DNA from 2 places in the Anaerostipes amylophilus genome. Region 1 is predicted to be linked to the other one. Evidence: riboswitches for the same ligand, from Rfam matches in the RefSeq annotation. Region 1 holds a riboswitch; the other holds the start of a gene.
What was found. A riboswitch is a leader RNA that binds a small molecule or an ion and turns the genes downstream of it on or off. The one in region 1 is predicted to bind thiamine pyrophosphate.
Positions count from the first base shown of each region.

Region 1 (11,506 bases):
AAGATCAAAATATCAGGGAGGAATGTAAATGAAACATTTTATCGTAAATATCGGATGTGAATACGGAAGCGGTGGTCCGGACATCGGAAGAATGGTTGCCGAATCACTAGGAATTCCATTTTACGACAGAGATTTAGTGGATCAGGTCGTAGAAAAGTTAGGAGTTGACAGAGATCTGGTAGAAAAAGCTGATTCCGGAAAAGAAAATGTCAAATATGAGTTTGACACAACTTTTGGACCAAGATATGCAAACCTTACAAATCGTGTTATCTATACACAGTTTGAGGTTATCCATAAACTGGCAGCGAAATCTTCCTGCGTTATCATTGGACGATGCAGTAACTACATATTAAAAGACAGAGATGACTGCTTGAACATCTTTGTATATGCACCAGATGAATTTAAAGTCAAACATATTATGGAGCAAAAAGGTATTTCACAAAAAGAAGCACAAAAGCTTGTAAAATATAATGATGGAATGCTGAAATCAAGATATGAATATATGACAAACTCTGATATGAGAGATTGTCGAACCAGACATATGATGATCGATTCCAGTATTCTTGGACTTGAAAAAACAGCAAAATATATCATGCAGTTAATTGATCTGCGATTTGAAGACTAAAATAAAATACATTTACATTCTAACAAAGGCGTTAAGAGATAAGGATCTTTTAGCGTCTTTTTTCTTTCGAAACTTTAAACAGAATGTGAAGCAAGAAAGGAATGATATATAATGGAAAAGAAAAAATCAGAATTTGACAAAGTATTTAGTGCATGGGACATTTTAGTCATTGCATTTGGAGCTATGATCGGTTGGGGATGGGTTGTTTCAACCGGGGACTGGATCGGACGAGGCGGAGTTTTAGGAGCTGTCATCGGTTTTGCGATCGGTGGTGCGATGGTATTCTTTGTAGGACTTACCTACGCAGAACTTACCGCAGCGATGCCACAGTGTGGTGGAGAACATGTATTTAGTTATAAAGCTATGGGACCGATTGGTTCATTTATCTGCACATGGGCGATCATTTTAGGATATGTCAGCGTTGTATGTTTTGAAGCGTGTGCGTTACCTACCATTATCACTTATATTTATCCAGGATTCTTAAAAGGATATCTGTATACTGTCGCAGGATTTGATATTTACGCATCATGGCTTGCAGTTGCGATGATCGTTGCTTTATTTATTACATTGATCAATATCAAAGGTGCTAAGACAGCAGCAACTTTACAGACAGTTTTAACTGTTATTATCGGTGGTGTTGGAATTCTTTTAATTGTAGCATCTGTAGTCAGTGGAGATAGTAGCAATCTAGCACCACAGTTATTTGCAGGAGATAGTGCATCAACTACGATGAAAGCGATCATGAGTGTTGCAGTTATGACACCATTCTTCTTTATTGGATTTGATGTTATTCCACAGGCAGCAGAAGAGATTAATGTACCGTTGAAGAAGATCGGTATGATCATGATCTTATCCATTGTACTTGCAGTTGCATTTTATGCGCTGATCATCTTAGGCGTTGGTTATGTTATGAGTCCATCTGATATTTCATCATCTCAGGCTGGATCAGGACTTGTCACAGCCGATGCGATGGCAAAGGCATTCCACAGTAGTATTATGTCAAAAGTCTTGATCGTTGGTGGTATGTGTGGAATCGTTACAAGCTGGAACTCTTTCTTGATCGGTGGTAGCCGTGCCATGTATTCCATGGCTGAATCTTACATGATCCCAAGAACATTTAGAAAATTACATAAAACACACAAAACACCAGTCAATGCATTATATTTAATCGGTGGATTATCTATTTTAGCACCATTATTTGGACGTAAAATGTTAGTATGGATTGTCGATGCAGGTAACTTTGGATGCTGTCTTGCATACTGTATGGTTTCCTTATCTTTCATCATTTTAAGAAAGAAAGCACCAGAAATGGCTCGTCCATATAAAGTAAAACATTATAAGATTGTTGGTGTATTGGCAGTCATAATGTCAGGATTTATGGTAGCAATGTATATCATTCCAGGATCAGGATCAAACCTAGTTCCACAAGAATGGGCAATGGCAGGTGGATGGGCTGTCTTAGGTGTTGTATTCTTCGTTATCTGTAAATCAAAATACAAAGAAAAATTCGGATCTCATATTGATGTTGCGGTAGACGAAAATGAAGTAGAAACAGAAGAAGATCATACATTTGAAGAAGCACTTGGAGTTGTCAATGCTGCTGAAAATGTAGTAGAAGCACAGCCAGCAATTAACTTTAATTACTTCCTTCCAGTTAATATTGCATTTGGAAATGGTAAAGTCTTAGAAACTGGAGAACTTACAAAACCATATGGTAAGAAAGCATTGATCGTAACCGGAAGAAGCAGTGCAAAGAAATCTGGTTTATATGATAAAGTAGCAAACAGTCTTTCTAAAGCAGGAATCGACCATGTACTATTTGATAAAGTCGCACAGAATCCATTAACGACAACTGCGATGGAAGGTGCCGAGTTTGCAAAAACAAATGGATGTGATGTTGTCGTAGCCATCGGTGGTGGAAGTATCATGGACTGTGCAAAAGCGATCGCATTCTTAAGTGTCAATGACGGAGATATCAACGATTACATTTATAACAAATTACAAAGCGATAAAGCATTACCATTAGTTTTAATCCCTACAACTTGCGGAACAGGATCAGAAGGAAATGGATTTGCGGTTCTTACAAACCCAGAAAACGGAGACAAGAAATCCTTACGTTGCAATGCGATCGTTGCAAAAGTATCCATTGTTGATCCAGAATGCATGATGACAATGCCAAAACATGTACTTGCATCTGTCGGATTCGATGCATTATGTCACTGCATGGAAGCATACACGTCAAAGATCGCACAGCCATTTACAGATGCTCTAAGTTTATACGCGATGGAACTGATCGCAGGAAACCTTGTCAAAGTATATAAAGGTGAAGGCGGCAAAGAAGCATGGGAGAAGATCACACTGGCATCAACGATCGGTGGAATGGTCATCAATACAGCAGGTGTCACACTGGCACATGGAATGGAACATCCAGCCAGCGGACTAAAAGATATCGTCCACGGACAGGGACTTGCAGCATTAACACCAGTGATCGTAGAAGCATCTCATAAAGGAAACCACTTCAAATTTGCTAAGATCGCAAGAATCTTTGGCGGGGTTACCGCAGAAGATCTTGCTGGTAAATTAAGAAGTCTGTTAAAAGATATCGACCTTGCTTGTACACTATCTGACCTTGGATTATCCGAAGAAGATATTCCTTGGATGGCAGAGAACTGTATGAAAGTATCTGCGGCAAGTGTTAAGAACAATCCGGTTGTGTTTACACAGAAAGAAATTGCTGAGATATATCGAAAAGCAATGTAAGGTGAATTTAATATAGTCTATGAATATATAAAAGGAAGGAATCCTGAGTGCAACACGCATTTTGCTAATCGTTGCACTTAGGGTTCCTTCTTTTTTATATGCATCTAATAATAGATTCAATTTCTGGATATTTTTCGTGTAATATTTTAAAATATGTATTAGTACATACTAAAGAAACAATATTATAGAGTATTTCCTTATATTTATTCCATGTTATTTCATGAAATGATTTTTCCATTTTTAATATTAATATTTTATTTATCATTGCAATTTTTTTATGGGCATTTAATTTATTATCAGAATCATCTTCTTTCATTATATTTTGTAATAAATTAAAATTTCCATTCTGCATATCTTCATAGGCATCTATAATATAAATCCATTTTCCAAGATTAAAACAGAGTGAATATAAATTATCGTATTTTTCTATCACACAATCTTCTTTATATAATTTGAAAAATAACTGAAAAAGCTCAACAAAAAATTCACCAAATAAATTTGATAGTTGATCAAAACAAGCATTTTCTGATTCTAGAGAATTTATTTTGCTCATTAATTCAGATAATACATTTAATTTAGCACCATATGTATTTAATATGTTTTGGTATTGTGAATTATGTTTGAAAAATTTTAATATAATTTTTTTGACATTATTTTTTTCATCTATAATATCATCTTCCAATTTAAGAACAGAAAGATAGTAATTTATAAATGCACAATATTCTATTACATTATTAGAAATACTCGTGTTTATTTTTTTGAATGGATTTGTTGGACATTTAAAAGATAGGGGTGTCATTTCTGTTTCAAAATTTTCGAGTACTAATGCTAAGAAAACCATGTCATAACTTAAAATTAAACGATAAACTATACCATATTTTTTTCCTATTCCTTGACATAGTGCACAATATTGTTGTTTGTATAGGCGAAAATCGCATATTCTTAAATCATCTCTTTGTGTTTTAATATACCCTAACATAATTCACGACCTTAACATAGACAATGAGAAATACATTTGCCAGCATTCATATAAGTGTCACTATCACAACAACATGCAGAACAGCCAGATAAACATAAACATGAACATAATAAACTGCAACAATCATCGTCATCGCTATTCAGATTACAGCTATCGTCATAATCATGCCAGTTTCCATCGCAACCTTTATAATATCCAGTAAGAAATATATTATCACGGATTCATAATATCTTTATTTTTGTCCTGTGACAAGACAAAAATAAAGGAGATAAAAATGGCAAGAATAATTGATAGTAATGAAAAAAATTTAATTGGAAGCAATCTGAAAATATTAAGGAAACAAAAAAAGATGAGTCAACAAGAACTTTCAGATAAATTAGAAACATTAGCAATATATATTTGCAGAGGATCTATTTCACGAATTGAGGATAAAAGTAGAACGGTAACAGATATAGAATTATATGGGTTATCTAAAGTATTGGGAGTTTCTATAGATTCGCTTTTTGAATATCCTATAGAATAAGTATTTCGAGATATAGAAATATGAAAAGACAGTTTCGTGTCATATCTTTTTTTGATAAAATGTAAAGTGATAAAATGATTTTTAGTTTATCAAATATATAACAATAAGAAGATAAAAACAAAAAAGGGGTAACAAATGAACATGAATAAATACGTCAAAAGCTTGATCAAAAAATATAAAAATCCATCAATTATTGGTGAGAAAAGCATAGAAGAAGTGATTGATTATTTAAAGCAAAAATTTATCATAAAAGATATTACGCAAAATATATCAGATATTGAAATGAAAATATGCAGGTTCAATATCATGCATTCACTCGATGGAGAGAATATTTCATCGGAAGATATAAAATTCCATGCATATCGTGTTGAAGATTCAACGGCAAGCAAGGAATATTATCAAGAAATGGATGATGAAGAGAAAATATATGTTTACATAGATGAAGCTACAGGATATATTGAATCAAATTGTAGTGGACTTTTTACAGAGTTGGCACTTTATAAAGGAATTTCACAATATGATTATGATAACAATACAGATAAACTTATAGAGTATTTAACGCATTGCAAAGATTGGGAAGAAGGGAGCAGGAGAGAGGAAATCCAATGAATGATCAGTTTATACAGGGCATTATATTTGACTGGAACAAAATAGATGATGACAGTTACCTAAAACAAATAGAAGCATTAAAAGATGTTGAAAGACTAGAATTTCAAAATTCAATCAACTTTTTTGTTGGAGAAAATGGAAGTGGAAAGTCTACATTATTAGAAGCAATTGCCATAGCTTATGGATTTAATCCAGAAGGTGGAACGAAAAACTATGTATTTTCTACGCATGATACACACTCCGAATTATGCGATGCCATCAGAGTTGTAAAAGGATATCGGAAGGAAAAATGGGGATATTTTCTTAGAGCAGAAAGTTTCTATAATGTTGCAACGAAGGAAGAAGAATATGGTGGAATAGATTCAGCCAGATATCATGAGAGATCACACGGAGAAGGTTTCTTGGCATTAGCACAAAATAATCTACAGCCCAATGGATTGTATCTTTTTGATGAGCCAGAAGCGGCATTATCACCACAAAGACAATTAACATTATTAATGGAGATATATAAATGTGCAAGAAAAGGAGCACAGTTCTTTATTGTTACGCATTCACCGATTTTACTAGGAATTCCAGACGCTGACATTTATTGTTTTGATGATGGTAGGATTCATTTATGTGAGTATGAGGAGACGGAAAGTTATCAGATTACGGAGATGTTTATAAATAATCGGGAAGTATTATTGGATAGACTTCTAAAAGAATAGATGTAGAAATTCATAATTCATGCTATACTTAAAAATAACAGATTAAATAAAAGAGGTGAGATAAAATCATGGAAAATGAAACATATATGAAACGATTAAAAGACAGACTGCAAATAGAATTTAAAAAACAGGATCGAAGCGGAGTATACGGTTATACACAGAGGAGTATGGCGTATAATTCCAATCGAATTGAAGGAAGTACCTTAACAGAGAAACAGACAGCAAGTATGTTTGAAACAGGAACTTTATATGTGGATGATCCAGACATGATTTTTCGAACAAAAGATATAGAAGAAATGAATGGTCATTTCAAAATGTTTAATTATGTAATGAAATGTATGGAAAAACCTTTGTCAGAAGATATCATAAAAAATATGCATAAAAATTTAAAGGAAGGTGTTTTTGAAGATCGAGCAAATGGATATGCAATTGGTGGGTGGAAAAAGCGTGCAAACAGAGTCAGTGATATCCAGACAGCATTGCCACAAGAAGTTCCAGAAAAGATTCATCAGTTATTAGAAAAGTATCATAACGCAGAGAAAATTACATTATACGATATTGCTAAATTTCATGCACAGTTTGAGAATATTCATCCATTTCAGGATGGAAATGGGAGAGTCGGGCGTATGATCATTCTAAAACAATGTCTGGATCATAATATTGTTCCAGTAATCATCCGTGATATTCATAAAGCAGAATATAATCGATATCTTAATAAAGCACAGCACGAACAAGACTATAAAGGATTAGAAGCTTATTTTGAAAAAGAACAGAAATATTATCAGGAAAGCACAATCCCAATGATATTTGATTTTGATGAATTGTAGAATAAGGGTGTAATTAATAGAGAGTGGACAAGAAAGGAGGTTGGGGTTTATGGCTAAGAAGTTTTGTACAACAGGAACATGTATCCCGGAGAAAAATTATATGGTTGATCTTAGCAACAGGATTCAGCAGATTATCAATCAATATATCGAATCAGGACAATACTTTACGATCAATCGAGCCAGACAATATGGTAAGACAACCTTGCTTTATCTTCTGGAAAAAGAATTGCGAAAACAAGATTATCTGGTTTTGAGTTTAAGTTTTGAAGCTGCCGATGAAGTAGACAAAAGTTCAGACAATCAGATTTTCTTATCTTTCCTCGGACTTCTAAGAGAGAAATATTTAAAATGCCAGCAGGGAAAAGATGTAACATTTCATTCTGTAATTCTTGCAGGTGTTTACGATATTAAAACATTAAAGTTAAAACTACATCCACAAGAAGAATCGAAATATAACAGTCTATGGAATATCGCAGATAATAATCAAATGTATATGAAGGTATCATCTGATCGAAATCAATTTATTGTATCTGGAATGTTGCAAATGCCATTGGCAATGCAAAAGTTTTATGAATATTATGAAGAAATTTATTCAGAAAAAGATCAAAAGTTTATAGAAGAAAATGGTAGGAAATTATTATATTGAAGCACGAATGAGAGATAATAAAAGAACAGATATTATTATTGATTATAAAGGAGAATATATTATAGAAACAGTTGTATAAATTAAAAACAGACCTAAAGTTTTATATGGTCTGTTTTTTATTTAAGAAAATTTTATATCAACAATATAAAAACAAAAATAACAATAGAAGCAACCATCAATTTATACTCATCTGAAAAGTTTTCTTTGTTCTGTAATTTTACCAGTACATGATATAAAAAGTAAAAAAATGAAAAAAAGCATAAAGCCAAGATAAATAAAACGATAATATGTTCCATAATAATTCCCTCCCATAATAAAAATCCTTAAAGTTTTATTTTTAAATAATATTATAAACAATAGATTTCATATGTCCAGATATCCCCCAAAAAAAAACACTTAATGATAAAGAATCTCAACAAGAAATGATAGACATGTTTTGATACAAATAGTTTCATTTGTGGATGAAAAAGGAATATGGTAAACTGATATTAAAATGAACAATAAATTAGAGCAATAGTTAAGAAACGTTTCTTTAAAATAACAGGAAAGGGAAAGATTATGTACAAAATCAGCAATTTCAGTGACAACGACGACGTAAAGATCATCGACCAGTCAGGACCATTTGAAGTCATCGAATATCAGAGAGACTTAAGTGTTATGCCAGAAGATGCCCAGTTAGCATTCTTCTGCAGTCAGATGAACGTAAGAAAACGTCAGCTTAAATGCGAATTATCTAAAGGAAATGTAACAATTCAGGCAGGTGCCATGCAGTGGATGGCAGGAGATGTCTCTGCGACAACAGGAATCAAAGGAGCAGGAGATTTCTTATCCAAGACAATCCGGGGAAAAGTAACGGGAGAATCTGCGATTAAGCCAGAATATACAGGAGATGGAACTCTTGTTTTGGAACCTACATATAAACATATCATTTTATTAGATCTTGACGAATGGGGTAATTCGATCGTATTAGATGATGGTTTATTTTTAGCCTGTGAATCTACACTGAAACAAAAAGCAGTCAGAAGAAAGACGTTCTCTTCTGCATTTGCAGGTGGTGAAGGATTCTTCAACCTAGGATTAAAAGGAAGCGGAGTTGTCTGTCTGGAATCCGATTGCCCAAGAGAAGAATTAGTGGAAATCACATTAGAAGATGATGTTATAAAGATTGACGGAAACCTTGCAATTGCATGGAGTGGAAGTCTTGACTTTACGGTAGAACGAGCAGGAAGATCTTTGCTTGGTTCTGCAGTGAGTGGTGAAGGTCTGGTAAATGTATACCGTGGAACAGGAAAAGTATTATTAGCACCAGTTGTGAATCAGGCAATGAAACCACAGCAGGTGGTGGAGAAAGAGCCAGTGATCGTTAGTGATGACGACGAATAAGAATATAACATATATACAAAAGATTGCTTCATAAAAAGAAATAGCATTTGTTACAAAAAATAAGTAACTTTAGTAAGAAATGCCATTGCAACTTTTATTTTTACATTCTTAGCTTTTGCCATTGCACAGTTTGGATTATTAGCCGTTGTAAAACAGGGATATGCATACCTTGGATACGCAGCATTTATCACACTGTTTGTTCCATTTATTGTTCATGTGATCGCAACAAAAGGAAAAGAAATTTAAAGTTTGTATACAAAAACTTGAAAATTCAAACGATTTGATCTATAATAACAAAGAAATAAAAACAGGGAGCTTGTGAAACAGGCTGAGAGGAAAGTAAAACTTTCGACCTTTGAACCTGATTTGGGTAATGCCAGCGTAGGAAACGAAGATCATGAATCGCGAATATACGGAAAGTTACTAAATCAGTAGCTTTCCGTTTTTTGTGTTTATAGGCAAGTAAATTTTATGAGAAAACAGCCTATAAAACAATGCGGTCAATTGGGGGCACCACTTTTGATCGCAATACAAAAATAATGCATAAGAGAAAAGGAGAGATACTTATGAGAACAGCATTATCAATCGCTGGAAGTGATTCCAGTGGAGGCGCTGGAGTTCAGGCTGACTTAAAGACTATGACAATGAATGGTGTATTTGCAATGAGCGCCATTACAGCACTGACAGCCCAGAATACAACCGGCGTAACAGGAATCTTAGAAGCAGATCCAGAGTTTTTAAAGAAACAGATCGACGCAGTCTTTGAAGACATCAGGCCAGATGCAGTCAAGATTGGAATGGTTTCCTCGAGTGGACTGATCAAAATGATCGCAGAGAGATTACAGCATTATAAAGCGGAAAATATCGTTGTTGATCCAGTGATGGTAGCAACGAGTGGATCAAGATTATTAGAAGAAGATGCTGTAGATACATTAAAGAAAGAACTATTACCGATTGCAACGGTAATCACACCCAATATTCCAGAAGCAGAGATTCTTTGTGGTATGGAGATTCACACGGAAGAAGATATGGTAGCAGCGGCAAAAGCAATCTATGAAGATCTTGGATGTGCTGTCTTATTAAAAGGTGGTCATAACATCAACGATGCCAATGACTTATTATATACAAAAGAAGAAGTTTCTTGGTTTAAAGGAAAGAGGATCAACAACCCAAACACACACGGAACAGGATGTACTCTTTCTAGTGCCATCGCAGCAAATCTTGCCAAAGGTTTTGATCTTAAGACTTCTGTACAAAGAGCAAAAGATTATATTTCAAGAGCTTTAGCAGATATGTTAGATTTAGGAGCTGGAAGTGGACCAATGAATCATGCGTTTGATTTAAAAGATGAATGGAAAGAGGAGGCATAAGTGATGGGAAGCAGAAGAACATCAATCTTTGAAAACGGACTGATCTGGTTTGGAGCAGGAGTTTCATTAGCAGAAATTTTAACAGGTACAAGTTTCGCACCTTTAGGGTTTACCAAAGGATTATTAGCGATCATCATTGGACACATCATTGGATGTGGAATGATGTTTTTTGCCGGATTTATTGGTGGAAAGACAAGAAAAAGCGCAATGGAAACTGTAAAAATGAGCTTTGGATCAACAGGAGCTTTGTTATTTGCAGTATTAAATATTTTACAGTTAGTTGGATGGACAGCCATCATGATCTATGATGGATCATTAGCGGCAGCAGGAATCTTTCATGTGGCAAACTGGGTATGGCCAGTTGTGATCGGAGGACTGATCATCATCTGGATCTTAGTTGGAATTGAAAGTTTAGGAAAGATTAATACGGTTGCAATGGCAGCTTTATTTATCTTAACCGTTGTATTAAGCTTTATCATTTTTGGACATGGATCATTAAATACGGTTGCAAACGATGGATTAACATTTGGCGCAGCTGTAGAACTTGCGGTAGCTATGCCATTATCATGGCTTCCATTGATCAGTGACTACACAAGAGAAGCAAAAGAACCAACAAAAGCAACATGGGCAAGCGTGATCGTCTATGGATTAGTCAGCTGTTGGATGTATGTGATCGGTATGGGAATCTCTATTTTCACAGGAGAATCTGATATCGCACAGATCATGGTAAAAGCCGGACTTGGAATCGCAGGATTATTAATTATCGTATTCTCAACCGTAACAACAACATTCTTAGATGCATGGTCTGCTGGAATTTCCAGTGAATCTTTATCTAAGAATATCAATGGAAAATGGATCGCAGTTGCAGCAACAGTGATCGGAATCATTGGAGCCATTGTTTATCCAATGGATGACATCACAGATTTCTTATATCTGATCGGTTCAGTCTTTGCACCAATGATCGCCGTACAGATCGCAGATTTCTTTATCCTTCATCAGGATTTTTCAAGAAAATCTGTATGCATTCAGAACATGCTTGTATGGGTTGTTGGCTTTATTGCATACCGCTGGCTGATG
Region 1 is NZ_JAOQJG010000003.1:190,632-202,137, forward strand. Features, by position in the region: gene OCV53_RS05365 (cytidylate kinase-like family protein) at 29-625, shown strand; gene OCV53_RS05370 (bifunctional amino acid transporter/iron-containing alcohol dehydrogenase) at 737-3,385, shown strand; gene OCV53_RS05375 (DUF5685 family protein) at 3,480-4,364, opposite strand; gene OCV53_RS05380 (helix-turn-helix domain-containing protein) at 4,639-4,887, shown strand; gene OCV53_RS05385 (hypothetical protein) at 5,023-5,496, shown strand; gene OCV53_RS05390 (AAA family ATPase) at 5,493-6,203, shown strand; gene OCV53_RS05395 (Fic family protein) at 6,272-7,030, shown strand; gene OCV53_RS05400 (hypothetical protein) at 7,080-7,676, shown strand; gene OCV53_RS05405 (AIM24 family protein) at 8,235-9,059, shown strand; TPP riboswitch at 9,359-9,464, shown strand; gene thiD (bifunctional hydroxymethylpyrimidine kinase/phosphomethylpyrimidine kinase) at 9,626-10,429, shown strand; gene cytX (putative hydroxymethylpyrimidine transporter CytX) at 10,433-11,506, shown strand, end outside.

Region 2 (11,506 bases), on a different contig from region 1:
TGATTTGCAATCATAACAATAATGACAAGTACAAAAAATCCTAAAATACATTTTGCAACGATCGCTTTATTCTGCCACCAAGGCAATTTAATTTCTTCATCAGTTGATGTGTCGTAGTCACTATCATACAATAATTCATTGATCAAAGCTTCAGCTTTCGCTTTCTGATCTTCCCGGACATAAATATCCGTTCCATAAACAGAATACCCCATCGCAATGTTCATATATTCTCCTGTTCCAGGCTGTTTGGAGATGCTTTCAATTCCATTTTGCTTTAAATGATCATGAATCACCTCGGCTTGAATCTGATCGGCTGCGTTAAATACTTTTGTAATCTTACCTGCCATAATTGTTACCTCCTTATTGTTTGAATGTTCAGTAACTTTGTATATTGATAATTATATATTAGTATTATACAAGAGGTTACTATTAAATGTCCATTAAGGAATTCACAAAAGCAGCAAAAATCTACGATTCTGGTAAATCAGGAATTTATGAAATGTGTAAATATGATTATCCAAAAGTTTTAAAAGAATTAAAAAACAAAAAATTCAATGATGTCCTTGACTGTGGCTGTGGAACAGGACCAATGATTGAAATCCTATGCGAAAAATATCCAGATAAACTATATACAGGATTAGATCTAACACCAGAAATGATCTACAAATAGTTTTCATCATTACCCTAATCCACAAGACTTTTTTGATAATGCGTATCGAGTATTAAGAAAAGGTGAAATTTTGATTTGCGATGGTAGTCTTTCGTATATGTGACTGAAATAAGATAACAAGAAAACCTTAATTCCTATCCAATACTATTCTCCATACACACAAAATTAAAATTTTTATTGACATTTTTTCTCGCATATATTATTATATAAACATAATAACAGTAATCATTACTAATTTATAAACAAGGAGGACAAATCTATGAAATACGTATGTGATGTATGTGGATGGGAATATGATGAAGAAAAAGGATATCCAGAAGGAGGAATCGCTCCAGGAACAAAATGGGAAGATGTCCCAGAAGATTTTGAATGTCCATTATGTTTTGTAGGGAAAGATCAGTTTTCAGAAGAATAGTTTTTATAGATATATTGTAATAGAAGGGGGAAGAAGTTATGGCTAAATTTTATCGTTCAGAAGACAGAACTGTATTATTAGAATTATTTGGAGCAGGAAGCTCCGTAGAGAATTTAAGAAGTTTAAAGGCAAATACAACCGATGCAGCAGTTGAAAAACATGTACCAGTCGTTACACAGGATGGAAATAAGATCACAGTAGCTGTATCTTCCGTAGAGCACCCAATGCTTCCAGAGCATTATATTATGGGTGTATATATTGAAACAAAGAATGGTGGGCAGTTGCATAAATTTGCACCAGGAGATAAACCAGAGGCAGTATTTACTTTAGCTGACGGGGATGAATTTGTAGCCGCATATGAATATTGTAATCTGCATGGATTATGGAAATCTAATGAATAGAAATCATAAATTTTGGGGAAATATAGAGTAATTTAAATGAACCATTAAGGAGGAAACAAGCATGGGAGTTAATAAATATGCAGGAACACAGACAGAGAAGAATTTATTAGAAGCATTTTCAGGAGAATCACAGGCAAGAAATAAGTATACTTATTTCGCATCTGTTGCAAAGAAAGAAGGATATGAGCAGATGTCTGCACTATTTCTTAAGACAGCGAATAACGAAAAAGAACATGCCAAGATGTGGTTTAAAGAATTAGCAGGAATCGGAGATACAAAAGAAAATCTTGCCTCAGCTGCAGAAGGGGAAAATTACGAGTGGACAGATATGTATGAAGGATTTGCAAAAACTGCAGAAGAAGAAGGATTCCCTGAATTAGCTGCCAAATTCAGAGCAGTTGGAGAGATTGAGAAACATCATGAAGAAAGATATCGTGCGCTTCTTAAGAATATTGAGACTTCACAGGTATTTGAAAAGAGTGAAGTAAAAGTATGGGAATGTCGCAATTGCGGACATATCGTAGTTGGAACGAAAGCTCCAGAAGTATGTCCTGTATGTGCACATCCACAGAGCTATTTTGAGGTACATGAAGAAAATTACTAAATTATGATTTGCGACGGTAGTCTTTCGTATATGTAACTGAAATATTTCTTGTTATCTTATTTCAGTCACATAAAACAGAAGTCTATCGAAACCACTATACAGTGTGTATGTTAAATGGTATGTTCTCAGAGATGTTTGCTGGATGGTTTCAGTATACAGGATCAAACTATAATGCATTTATCAAAGCAATGTTACATGGAAATATCAAAGGTAAATATCAGACATTACGGATTTGCATTTGAAGGGAAAAAGGTTCTAATAGGCAATTAAGGAAAATTCATTAAAAAGAATCTAAAATACCAGTCATGAAACAACTTCAACAGAAGTAATTTCAGGGCTGGTATTTGTTATATTCTTATCTTATTTTTAATGGATCATGAGGAACATCCAAAGAAACAAACAGATGGTCTCTTTTTATCGGATAACTTTTCCAGTATTCTTTCAATAATTCCAGAGCACGTTCTGAAAGGAGTGTCCACCGATCACAGCGATTTAGTTCAATCACAATTTTACAAATGTTCTGCTCGTACTTTGCGATAAATACTTGAATCAACGTATTTCTCGTGGTATATTTAAGTTTAATAACAAGGAGAGAAAGATGGAAAATTTAAAAAAAGAGATTGAACAATTAAAAAAAGAAAGAAATGCTGTTTTACTAGCACATTATTATGTAGACGATGCGGTTCAGGAGATTGCTGATTATGTTGGTGATTCTTACTACCTTGCAAAGGTTGCATTAAAAGAATCTAAAGATGTGATCTGTTTTGCAGGAGTAAATTTCATGGGTGAGAGTGCCAAGATCTTAAATCCAGACCGAACAGTTATCATGCCAGACCAGAAGGCAGATTGTCCAATGGCTCATATGGTTGATGTAGAGAAGATTGAAGAGATGCGTAAAAAATATGAGGATCTTGCTGTTGTCTGTTATATTAACTCTACAGCAGAGATCAAAGCACATTCTGATGTCTGTGTAACTTCATCCAATGCACTGAAAGTTGTAACAGCACTTCCACAGAAGAATATTTTCTTCGTACCAGATGAGAATCTTGGACGTTATATCGGAAGCAAACTTCCAGAGAAGAACTTCATTTACAATGATGGATTCTGCCATGTACATAGAAGTATCACAGCTGAGAATGTCAAGAAAGCCAAAGAAGTACATCCAGAAGCAGAAGTTTTAGTACATCCAGAATGTACACCAGACGTTGTTGCTTTAGGAGATTATGTAGGAAGTACATCAGGAATCATTGATTACGCAACAGCATCTGATAAGGACGTATTTATCATTTGTACAGAGATGGGTGTTTTATATGAATTAAAACAGAAGAATCCAGGAAAGACATTCTACTCTGTAGGACATCGTCAGTTCTGCCCAAATATGAAGCGTATCAGTTTAGAGAATGTAAGAGACACATTAAGAGACATGAAGAATCAGGTAGAATTACCAGAAGATCTGCGATTAAATGCTAAGAAAGCATTAGACGAGATGTTAAGAATCGCACAGTAAGACAAGAAAGGGACAAAGAGAATTATGAAAACAGCAGATGTGATCATTGTAGGAAGCGGTGCGGCAGGACTATTTAATGCATTATTTCTTCCACAGGATTACAAAGTAATCGTTATTACTAAGAAGACAGTTGAGGAGAGTGACTCCTTCTTAGCGCAGGGTGGAATCTCTGCATTGAAGAATCCAGAAGACTATGATTCTTATTTCGAAGACACTATGAAGGCCGGACATTATGAGAACGACAAAGGTGCCGTCGAGAAGATGATCAAAGAATCACCACAGATCATTCAGGATCTGAAAGATTTTGGTGTAAGATTTGACCTGAAAGATGGAGAGATCGAATTTACAAGAGAAGGTGGACATTCTACATTCCGCATACTTCATCACGAAGACCTGACAGGAAAAGAGATCACAAGCCATTTATACGAAGAGGCAAAGAAACGCGATAATATCACGATCATGGAAAACTGTATGATGATCGATATCATTGAGAAAGATGGAGAATGTAAAGGTATCGTATATAAAGATCAAGATGGTAATTTCGATACGATCGAAGCTCCAGATACAGTTCTTGCAACTGGAGGACTGGGAGGATTATTTAAACATTCCACAAACTTCAGACATCTGACAGCAGACAGTCTGGCTATTTGTCTGCGTCATAATGTGACACTGGAGAATATTAACTATATCCAGATCCATCCAACAACATTTTATTCAAAGAAGCCAGGAAGAAGATTCTTAATCTCTGAATCAGTCAGAGGAGAAGGGGCTTACCTGTTAAATAAAGATGGAGAACGTTTTACAGATGAATTACAGCCAAGAGATGTTGTAACAGGTGAGATCTGTAAACAGATGAAGAAAGACGGAAGCGATCATGTGTATCTTACAGTGACACATTTAGACGGAGAGAGGATCAAACATAGATTTCCTAATATCTACAAACAGTGTTTAGATGAAGGATATGATATGACGAAAGAACCAATTCCAGTAACACCAGCACAACATTATTTTATGGGTGGAATTAAGGTTAATTTAGACAGTAAGACATCTATGGATCATTTATATGCAGTTGGTGAGACAAGTTGTAATGGAGTTCATGGAAGAAACCGTCTGGCAAGTAACTCTTTACTGGAATCACTTGTATTTGCCAAGGCAGCAGCGAAAGACATCACAGAACATCCATCAAAAGCCGAGACAGTCGAAGTAGATTTAAGTCAGTATAAGAATGAAGAACAGCGTGAAAAAGAGAATGAACAGCTTGTTCTTGATGAAATCAAACGAAAGGACAGAAGTTTTTATGATCAGTGGTGTAACGATGAAAATTAACATCGATGAATATCTGATGAATGCATTAAAAGAAGATATCACACAGGAAGATGTCAGCACAAACGCAGTGATGCCAGAACCAAAACAGGGAGAAGTGAATTTAATCTGTAAGCAGGATGGGATCATCTGTGGATTAGAAGTATTTGAGAGAGTTTTTAAACTTTTAGATGATACTGTTGTTTTTGAGACAGAATTAAAAGACGGAGATCAAGTAACCAAAGGACAGCTGATGGGAGTTGTCAAAGGAGATATCCGTGCCCTTTTATCTGGAGAACGTGTTGCATTAAACTACTTACAGAGAATGAGTGGTATCGCAACAATGACAAGTGAATTAGCTAAAGAATTAGAAGGATATAAAACAAAGTTATTAGATACAAGAAAGACAACACCAAATATGCGTCCATTTGAAAAATACGCAGTCACAGTTGGTGGAGGACATAATCACCGCTATAACTTATCTGATGGAGTTATGCTGAAAGATAACCATATCGGAGCAGCAGGTGGAATCAAAGAAGCGGTTGCTATGGCGAAAGACTATGCACCATTTGTCAGAAAGATCGAAGTAGAGACAGAGAATCTTGACATGGTAAAAGAAGCCGTAGAAGCAGGAGCAGATATCATCATGTTAGATAACATGGATGATGACACAATGAAAGAAGCAGTCAAACTGATCGACGGAAGAGCCGAGACAGAGTGTTCCGGAAACGTTACAAAAGAACGTTTAAAGACGATCCGTGAGATTGGGGTTGACTATGTATCTTGTGGAGCGTTAACACATTCAGCGCCTATTATGGACATTTCATTGAAGAATTTACATCCGGTAGAATAAAAAGCCATACCTATAGGGACCAATAGTTTTCCTAAATTAATACAAGAAAACTATTACTTTGTGGATAAAACATTGATGATACAGGAATTTCTGGAAAGATGTTGCGATGAAATGGATGGAAAAAGCATAAATAATTTTTAAGAAGTAAAAATCTTATCAAACAACACATAAATTTCGCCAGTGACCTCCAGGAAAAAATAAATACCTCATGGAAACCGTATGAGCGCGTTTCCATGAGGTATTTATTTTTTTAGACTGTGATAAATCCAAGTCCTTCAAGTACAGAGAACACCAAAATAGCAACAATGCAAATAGGTGCGATATACTTAACCATAACAAGGAATAAAGGTTTTCTCTTAAATTCTCCAGAACTTTCAACTTCATCAATGATCTCTTTTGGTTTGATGATATAACCAACAAAGATACATGTTAAGAATGCAGCGATCGGCATTAATACACTATTACTGATAAAATCAAAGAAATCAAGGAAATCAAATCCAAGGATCGTAATATTGCTCCATGCTCCAAATCCTAAAGAAGATGGAACTGCTAGTAACAGAGCAACAATAAACATCGTAATGCAGGCAGTACCACGTTTCATATGGAACTTATCCATCAGTACTGCGACGAGTGTCTCAAGCAGCGAAATGGAAGAAGTAAGTGCTGCAAGTAACACTAAAATAAAGAATACAGCTGCGATAATGCTTGAAAATGCCATGCTGTTAAATACTTTAGGAAGCATAACGAACATTAAAGATGGTCCTTTCGCAAGCATAGAAGAATCTCCGTTAGAGAATATAAATACAGCTGGAACGATCATAAGTCCTGCAAGGAAAGCAACTCCGGTATCAAAGATCTCAACCTGTGTTACAGATTTTTCAAGATTGGATTTCTTTGGCATGTAAGAACCAAAGGTTACCATGATACCCATGGCAAGTGACATAGAGTAAAACAGCTGTCCAAGTGCCGCTAAGATCGTTGTTGGACTGAAATCTTTTAAGTTTGGTTTGATATAATATGCAACTCCGGTCATAGCACCTGGTCTTGTAATACAGAATACGGATACACCGATCAGTAAGACGATCAGTACCGGCATCATAATCGTGCTGACACGTTCAATACCACCTTTGACACCACCAGCAACAACTAAAGTAGTAACGATCAAAAATACAAGAACATAGATCATAGGCTCTGCAGATTTACTGATAAATCCTGTAAAAAATGTATCAGAAGCAGCATCGTGGATACCACCTTGAATAGAAACAAGTGCATATTTTGTTACCCATCCACCGATCACACAATAATAAGGGAAAATGATAAATGGGATCAGTGTTGTAAGATAACCGATAAATGTGTATTTCTTATTGAAATGTCCGAATGCACGGATCGCACTGGTTCCAGCTCTTCTTCCTAATGCAACTTCAGTGATCATTAATGAAAATCCAAACGTTAAAGTAAGGATTAAATAAGTCAATAAAAAAGTTCCTCCACCATATTTGGCAGCGAGGTATGGAAATCTCCAGATGTTTCCAAGACCTACGGCAGATCCGGCCGTTGCGAGGACGAATCCTAAGCGGCTGGAGAAGCCATTTCTTTCATTACTCATAATATAAAGTACCTTCTTTCATATATATATTCAGATACGAAAAATAGAATCTGACATGTGCCGGAGGTCTAAAATAAAAACAGTCTGGATGCTTAAAAGTATTAGATGACGTCCACATCTTCTCCGGCAAGGACGGCATTCATGTTACGTACGGAACACATCTTTCCGCACATTGTACAGGTATCCTCTCTTTCAGGAGTAGATTCTGCACGATATCTTCTTGCCTTTTCAGGGTCAAGAGCAAGTTCGAACTGTTTTTCCCAGTCAAGTTTCTGTCTGGCAGCTGCCATCTGGTTATCCCAGTCCATGGCACCTTTTACACCTTTGGCGATATCTGCTGCATGAGCTGCGATCTTAGAAGCCATGATTCCTTCTTTTACATCGTCAACATTAGGCAGACGTAAATGTTCTGCAGGAGTTACATAGCATAAAAAGCTTGCTCCAGATGCAGCGGCGATCGCACCACCGATTGCAGAAGTAATATGGTCATATCCAGGAGCGATATCTGTAACAAGAGGTCCGAGTACATAAAATGGAGCTCCATGACAGATCGTCTGCTGAATCTTCATATTCGCCTGAATCTGATCCATTGGCATATGTCCAGGACCTTCGATCATAACCTGAACATCCTTTTTCCATGCACGTGCAGTCAATTCACCAAGTGTTACCAGTTCCTCGATCTGTGAAATATCACTCGCATCAGCAAGGCATCCAGGACGGCATGCATCACCAAGGCTTAAAGTTACGTCATATTCATTACAGATATCGAGGATTTCGTCATAATATTCGAAGAATGGGTTTTCATTACCAGTTGCTTCCATCCATGCGAAGATTAAGGAACCACCACGGGAAACAATGTTCATCTTACGCTTCATCGCTTTGAAACGATCTGCAGTGTTACGATTGATTCCACAGTGGATCGTCATAAAATCAACGCCATCTTCGGCATGCATCTTGAAAACGTCGATCCATTCACGAGATGTGATGTCTTTGAGTGCTTTATTGTAATAAACGATCGCATCATAGATAGGAACTGTACCAAGAATCGCAGGACATTCATTGACAAGTTTTTTACGAAATACGTGAGTATGTCCAAAAGAAGAAAGATCCATGATCGCTTCAGCACCCATCTCAACAGCTTTATTTACTTTTTCCATCTCAACATCTAAGTTTAAACAGTCTCTGGATGTACCAAGGTTTACATTGATCTTTGTCTTTAAGGAATTTCCGATACCAAAAGGTTTTAAACACTTATGGTTCTTGTTGGCAGGAATAACGATCGTGCCAGCTGCAACTTCAGCCATAAGATCTTTCACATCAATTCCTTCATAAGTAGCAACAGCCTCCATTTCTTTTGTTATAATTCCCTGCCTTGCTGCATTCATCTGAGTTGTGTAATTCATAAAATGTATACCTCCAAAATATAAAATTTTGGGAGACTTTATTCGGTTTAAATTATAATTTTATCGTCAAAATCTAAAATAGATATGTTGAGATAAAAAAAGACAAACTAAAGGTACATTCTGATGCCCGTTTACAGTTCGTCTTGTATTCATAGCATCCAAATCCCTACGACGGCATTACCCGTATCAGGTCCATGGTCGAAACGTAAGTTTCCTCTCAGCTAAGGTATCACCTTTTAAGCTCCCATTTCAGTTACATCAACATTGTACCATCGAGGGCACGATATATCAACAAAAAAGGTTATTTTTTGTTCACACAAAATTCGAATTCTTTTCATAATTTCTTTGAGTAAATGTAACATTCTATTATGAAAACGTGATATAATATTTAACAAGTGTCACTTATTATAAAATTTAGGAGAGATAAAGTGATATTTTTTACTTGATGGGAGGACATAACATGCCAGGTATTATTTTAGAAGGCGGAACATTCCGTCCAATCTTCAGTGCCGGAGTGATGGATGCATTGTTAGATGAAGATATCATGTTTCCATATATGATCGGTGTATCAGCGGGGATTTGTGATGGATTTTCATATATTTCAAAACAAAAAGAACGTAATTTAAAGATTCTTATGAATCATAGAAATGATAAACGATATTTAGGAGCAGGAAATTTATTAAAAGATAAAAGTCTATTTGGACTTGATTTTGTATATGATACGATTCCGAATAAGTTATATCCATTTGACTGGAAGACATTTTATGAATACGAAGGAAGAATCCGAGTTGGAGTGACCAATGCATGGACAGGAAAAGTAGAATATAAAGATGGAATGAAATTAGACAAAAAGTGTATGATGCTTCGTGCAACATGTGCGATACCACTTGTATTTCCAGCGATTTATGTTGATGGAAAGCCATATTATGATGGAGGACTGGCAGATCCGATCCCGATCAGAAAGTCAATCAAAGATGGCAATGAGAAGAATCTGATCGTATTAACTAGACCTGAAGGATATAGAAAAGAACTAAGCAGAAGCCATAAGATCACAGCGAAACTACTGAAGAGAAAATATCCACATTTGCCGGAACTTTTAATGAAGAGACATATCGAATATAACAAAACAGTAAGATATTGTGAGAAACTCGAACAAGAAGGAAAAGCAGTAATCTTAAGGCCAGAATATCCAATTGAAAGTCTGGAAAAGGATATTGATGTATTGAAGCAGACATATGATATGGGATATCGCATGACGAAAGAAAAGATTGATAAGATCAGAGAGTTATTTTAAAGAAATCTTTTTAAATGTCCCACTGGACGGGAGGGGTCTGATAAGATATACTTTATAAGATTGAAACGAAGGAGGGCAGGATAGATATGTCATTGATAAAAGCATCAGGAAGAACATTTGTAGAAGAACTCGCAACGAATCCGCAGGTGAACCTTATGGTTGTGTGCGAGAGACTCGGTGCCCCTTTTAATGATGGAGAAGCAGAGATATCTCTGGCAGCTAAAGTTGCAGAGAAACTTTATGATAGACCACAGCTTGTGATGAAGATGCTGCAACAGGAAGCAATTGAATTTTTATTACAGTGCTGGGAGATGGAAGGAGAAAGCCTGATCGCGCAGATGTATTTAAGAGAACTGGAACAGTTGCATTTTCTTGGATTTCTCTCTTATGAAGATGATACGATCTATATTAATATGGAGGCAAAAGACAAATTTTTCTTTTCGCTTAAGAGTCATCGGACACAGGCTCAGATGGAAGAATACACAAGACTTGAGAATATTTTATTTGGAATGTTATTTTTATATGGTATTCTGGATATTTATGAATGTTGTGAGATCATCAGGGATAACATGATAGAAGATATGACATATGATGAGTTGGAAGAATTTGTGATGCACAGAGTTGTATTCTGGCAGTCTGGTATCTTATTGAGAAATCAGACGAATTTAAGACTGATCTATGCAAGCAGAGAGGTGGATGACAGGAATGATGTGTTTATCAAATGGACCATTAACAAAGATATTTCCTGGAAGATTTACAGTGAAGATCAGTACAAAGAATTAGCCTTGTCAAATGGAGTTGGAAATTGGAGTGGTATTCCAGAGTTATTTGATTTTGTCATGCAGAATATAGAGGATGATCAGTATCAGGCTATGATGATCGTAAAATCACTGGTTGTAAAGATTCAAAACGGAGTAACATATACGGAAATTACAGAGGCGTATACAGGCTTGTTAGAAGATAATGCAAGAGAAGAACAGAGAACCCTTTGTGACCTGATTCTTAAACTTTATAAGACAGTTCCTGTATATGCACTAAAAGGTCATACAAGAGAAGAACTGGAAGAGGAAGAAACAGGCCACAGATTTCAGGTGATCCCTGGGGGTAAAGAGTAAACAAGGAGGAAGCAGATGAGACAGTCAACAGTATTAGTAGTAGATGACGAAAAAGAAATTGCTGACTTTATTGAATTATATTTAAAGAATGAAGATTATAATGTATTTAAATTTTACAATGGAAAAGATGCACTTGCATGTGTAGAGCACGAGAATATTGATCTGGCGATCCTTGATGTGATGTTGCCGGATATTGATGGATTTGAAATCTTAAAACAGATCCGATTAAAGCACAATTTTCCAGTTATTATGCTGACTGCAAGAGTATCATCCATGGATAAGATCAATGGATTGACATTAGGAGCTGATGATTATATTGAGAAGCCATTTGAACCT
Region 2 is NZ_JAOQJG010000001.1:304,672-316,177, reverse strand. Features, by position in the region: gene OCV53_RS01575 (putative signal transducing protein) at 1-347, opposite strand, end outside; gene OCV53_RS01570 (methyltransferase domain-containing protein) at 434-670, shown strand; partial or broken gene OCV53_RS12390 (hypothetical protein) at 702-773, shown strand; gene OCV53_RS01565 (rubredoxin) at 930-1,085, shown strand; gene OCV53_RS01560 (desulfoferrodoxin family protein) at 1,124-1,486, shown strand; gene rbr (rubrerythrin) at 1,548-2,090, shown strand; gene OCV53_RS01550 (hypothetical protein) at 2,446-2,643, opposite strand; gene nadA (quinolinate synthase NadA) at 2,689-3,597, shown strand; gene OCV53_RS01540 (L-aspartate oxidase) at 3,622-4,923, shown strand; gene nadC (carboxylating nicotinate-nucleotide diphosphorylase) at 4,895-5,752, shown strand; gene OCV53_RS12500 (AAA family ATPase) at 5,759-5,893, shown strand; gene OCV53_RS01525 (sodium-dependent transporter) at 6,003-7,358, opposite strand; gene thiC (phosphomethylpyrimidine synthase ThiC) at 7,460-8,761, opposite strand; TPP riboswitch at 8,908-9,019, opposite strand; gene OCV53_RS01515 (patatin-like phospholipase family protein) at 9,222-10,055, shown strand; gene OCV53_RS01510 (hypothetical protein) at 10,142-11,170, shown strand; gene vanR (VanR-ABDEGLN family response regulator transcription factor) at 11,186-11,506, shown strand, end outside.
Region 2: it holds a riboswitch for thiamine pyrophosphate, as region 1 does, so the genes downstream of both, thiC (phosphomethylpyrimidine synthase ThiC) here and thiD (bifunctional hydroxymethylpyrimidine kinase/phosphomethylpyrimidine kinase) in region 1, are expected to answer to the same signal.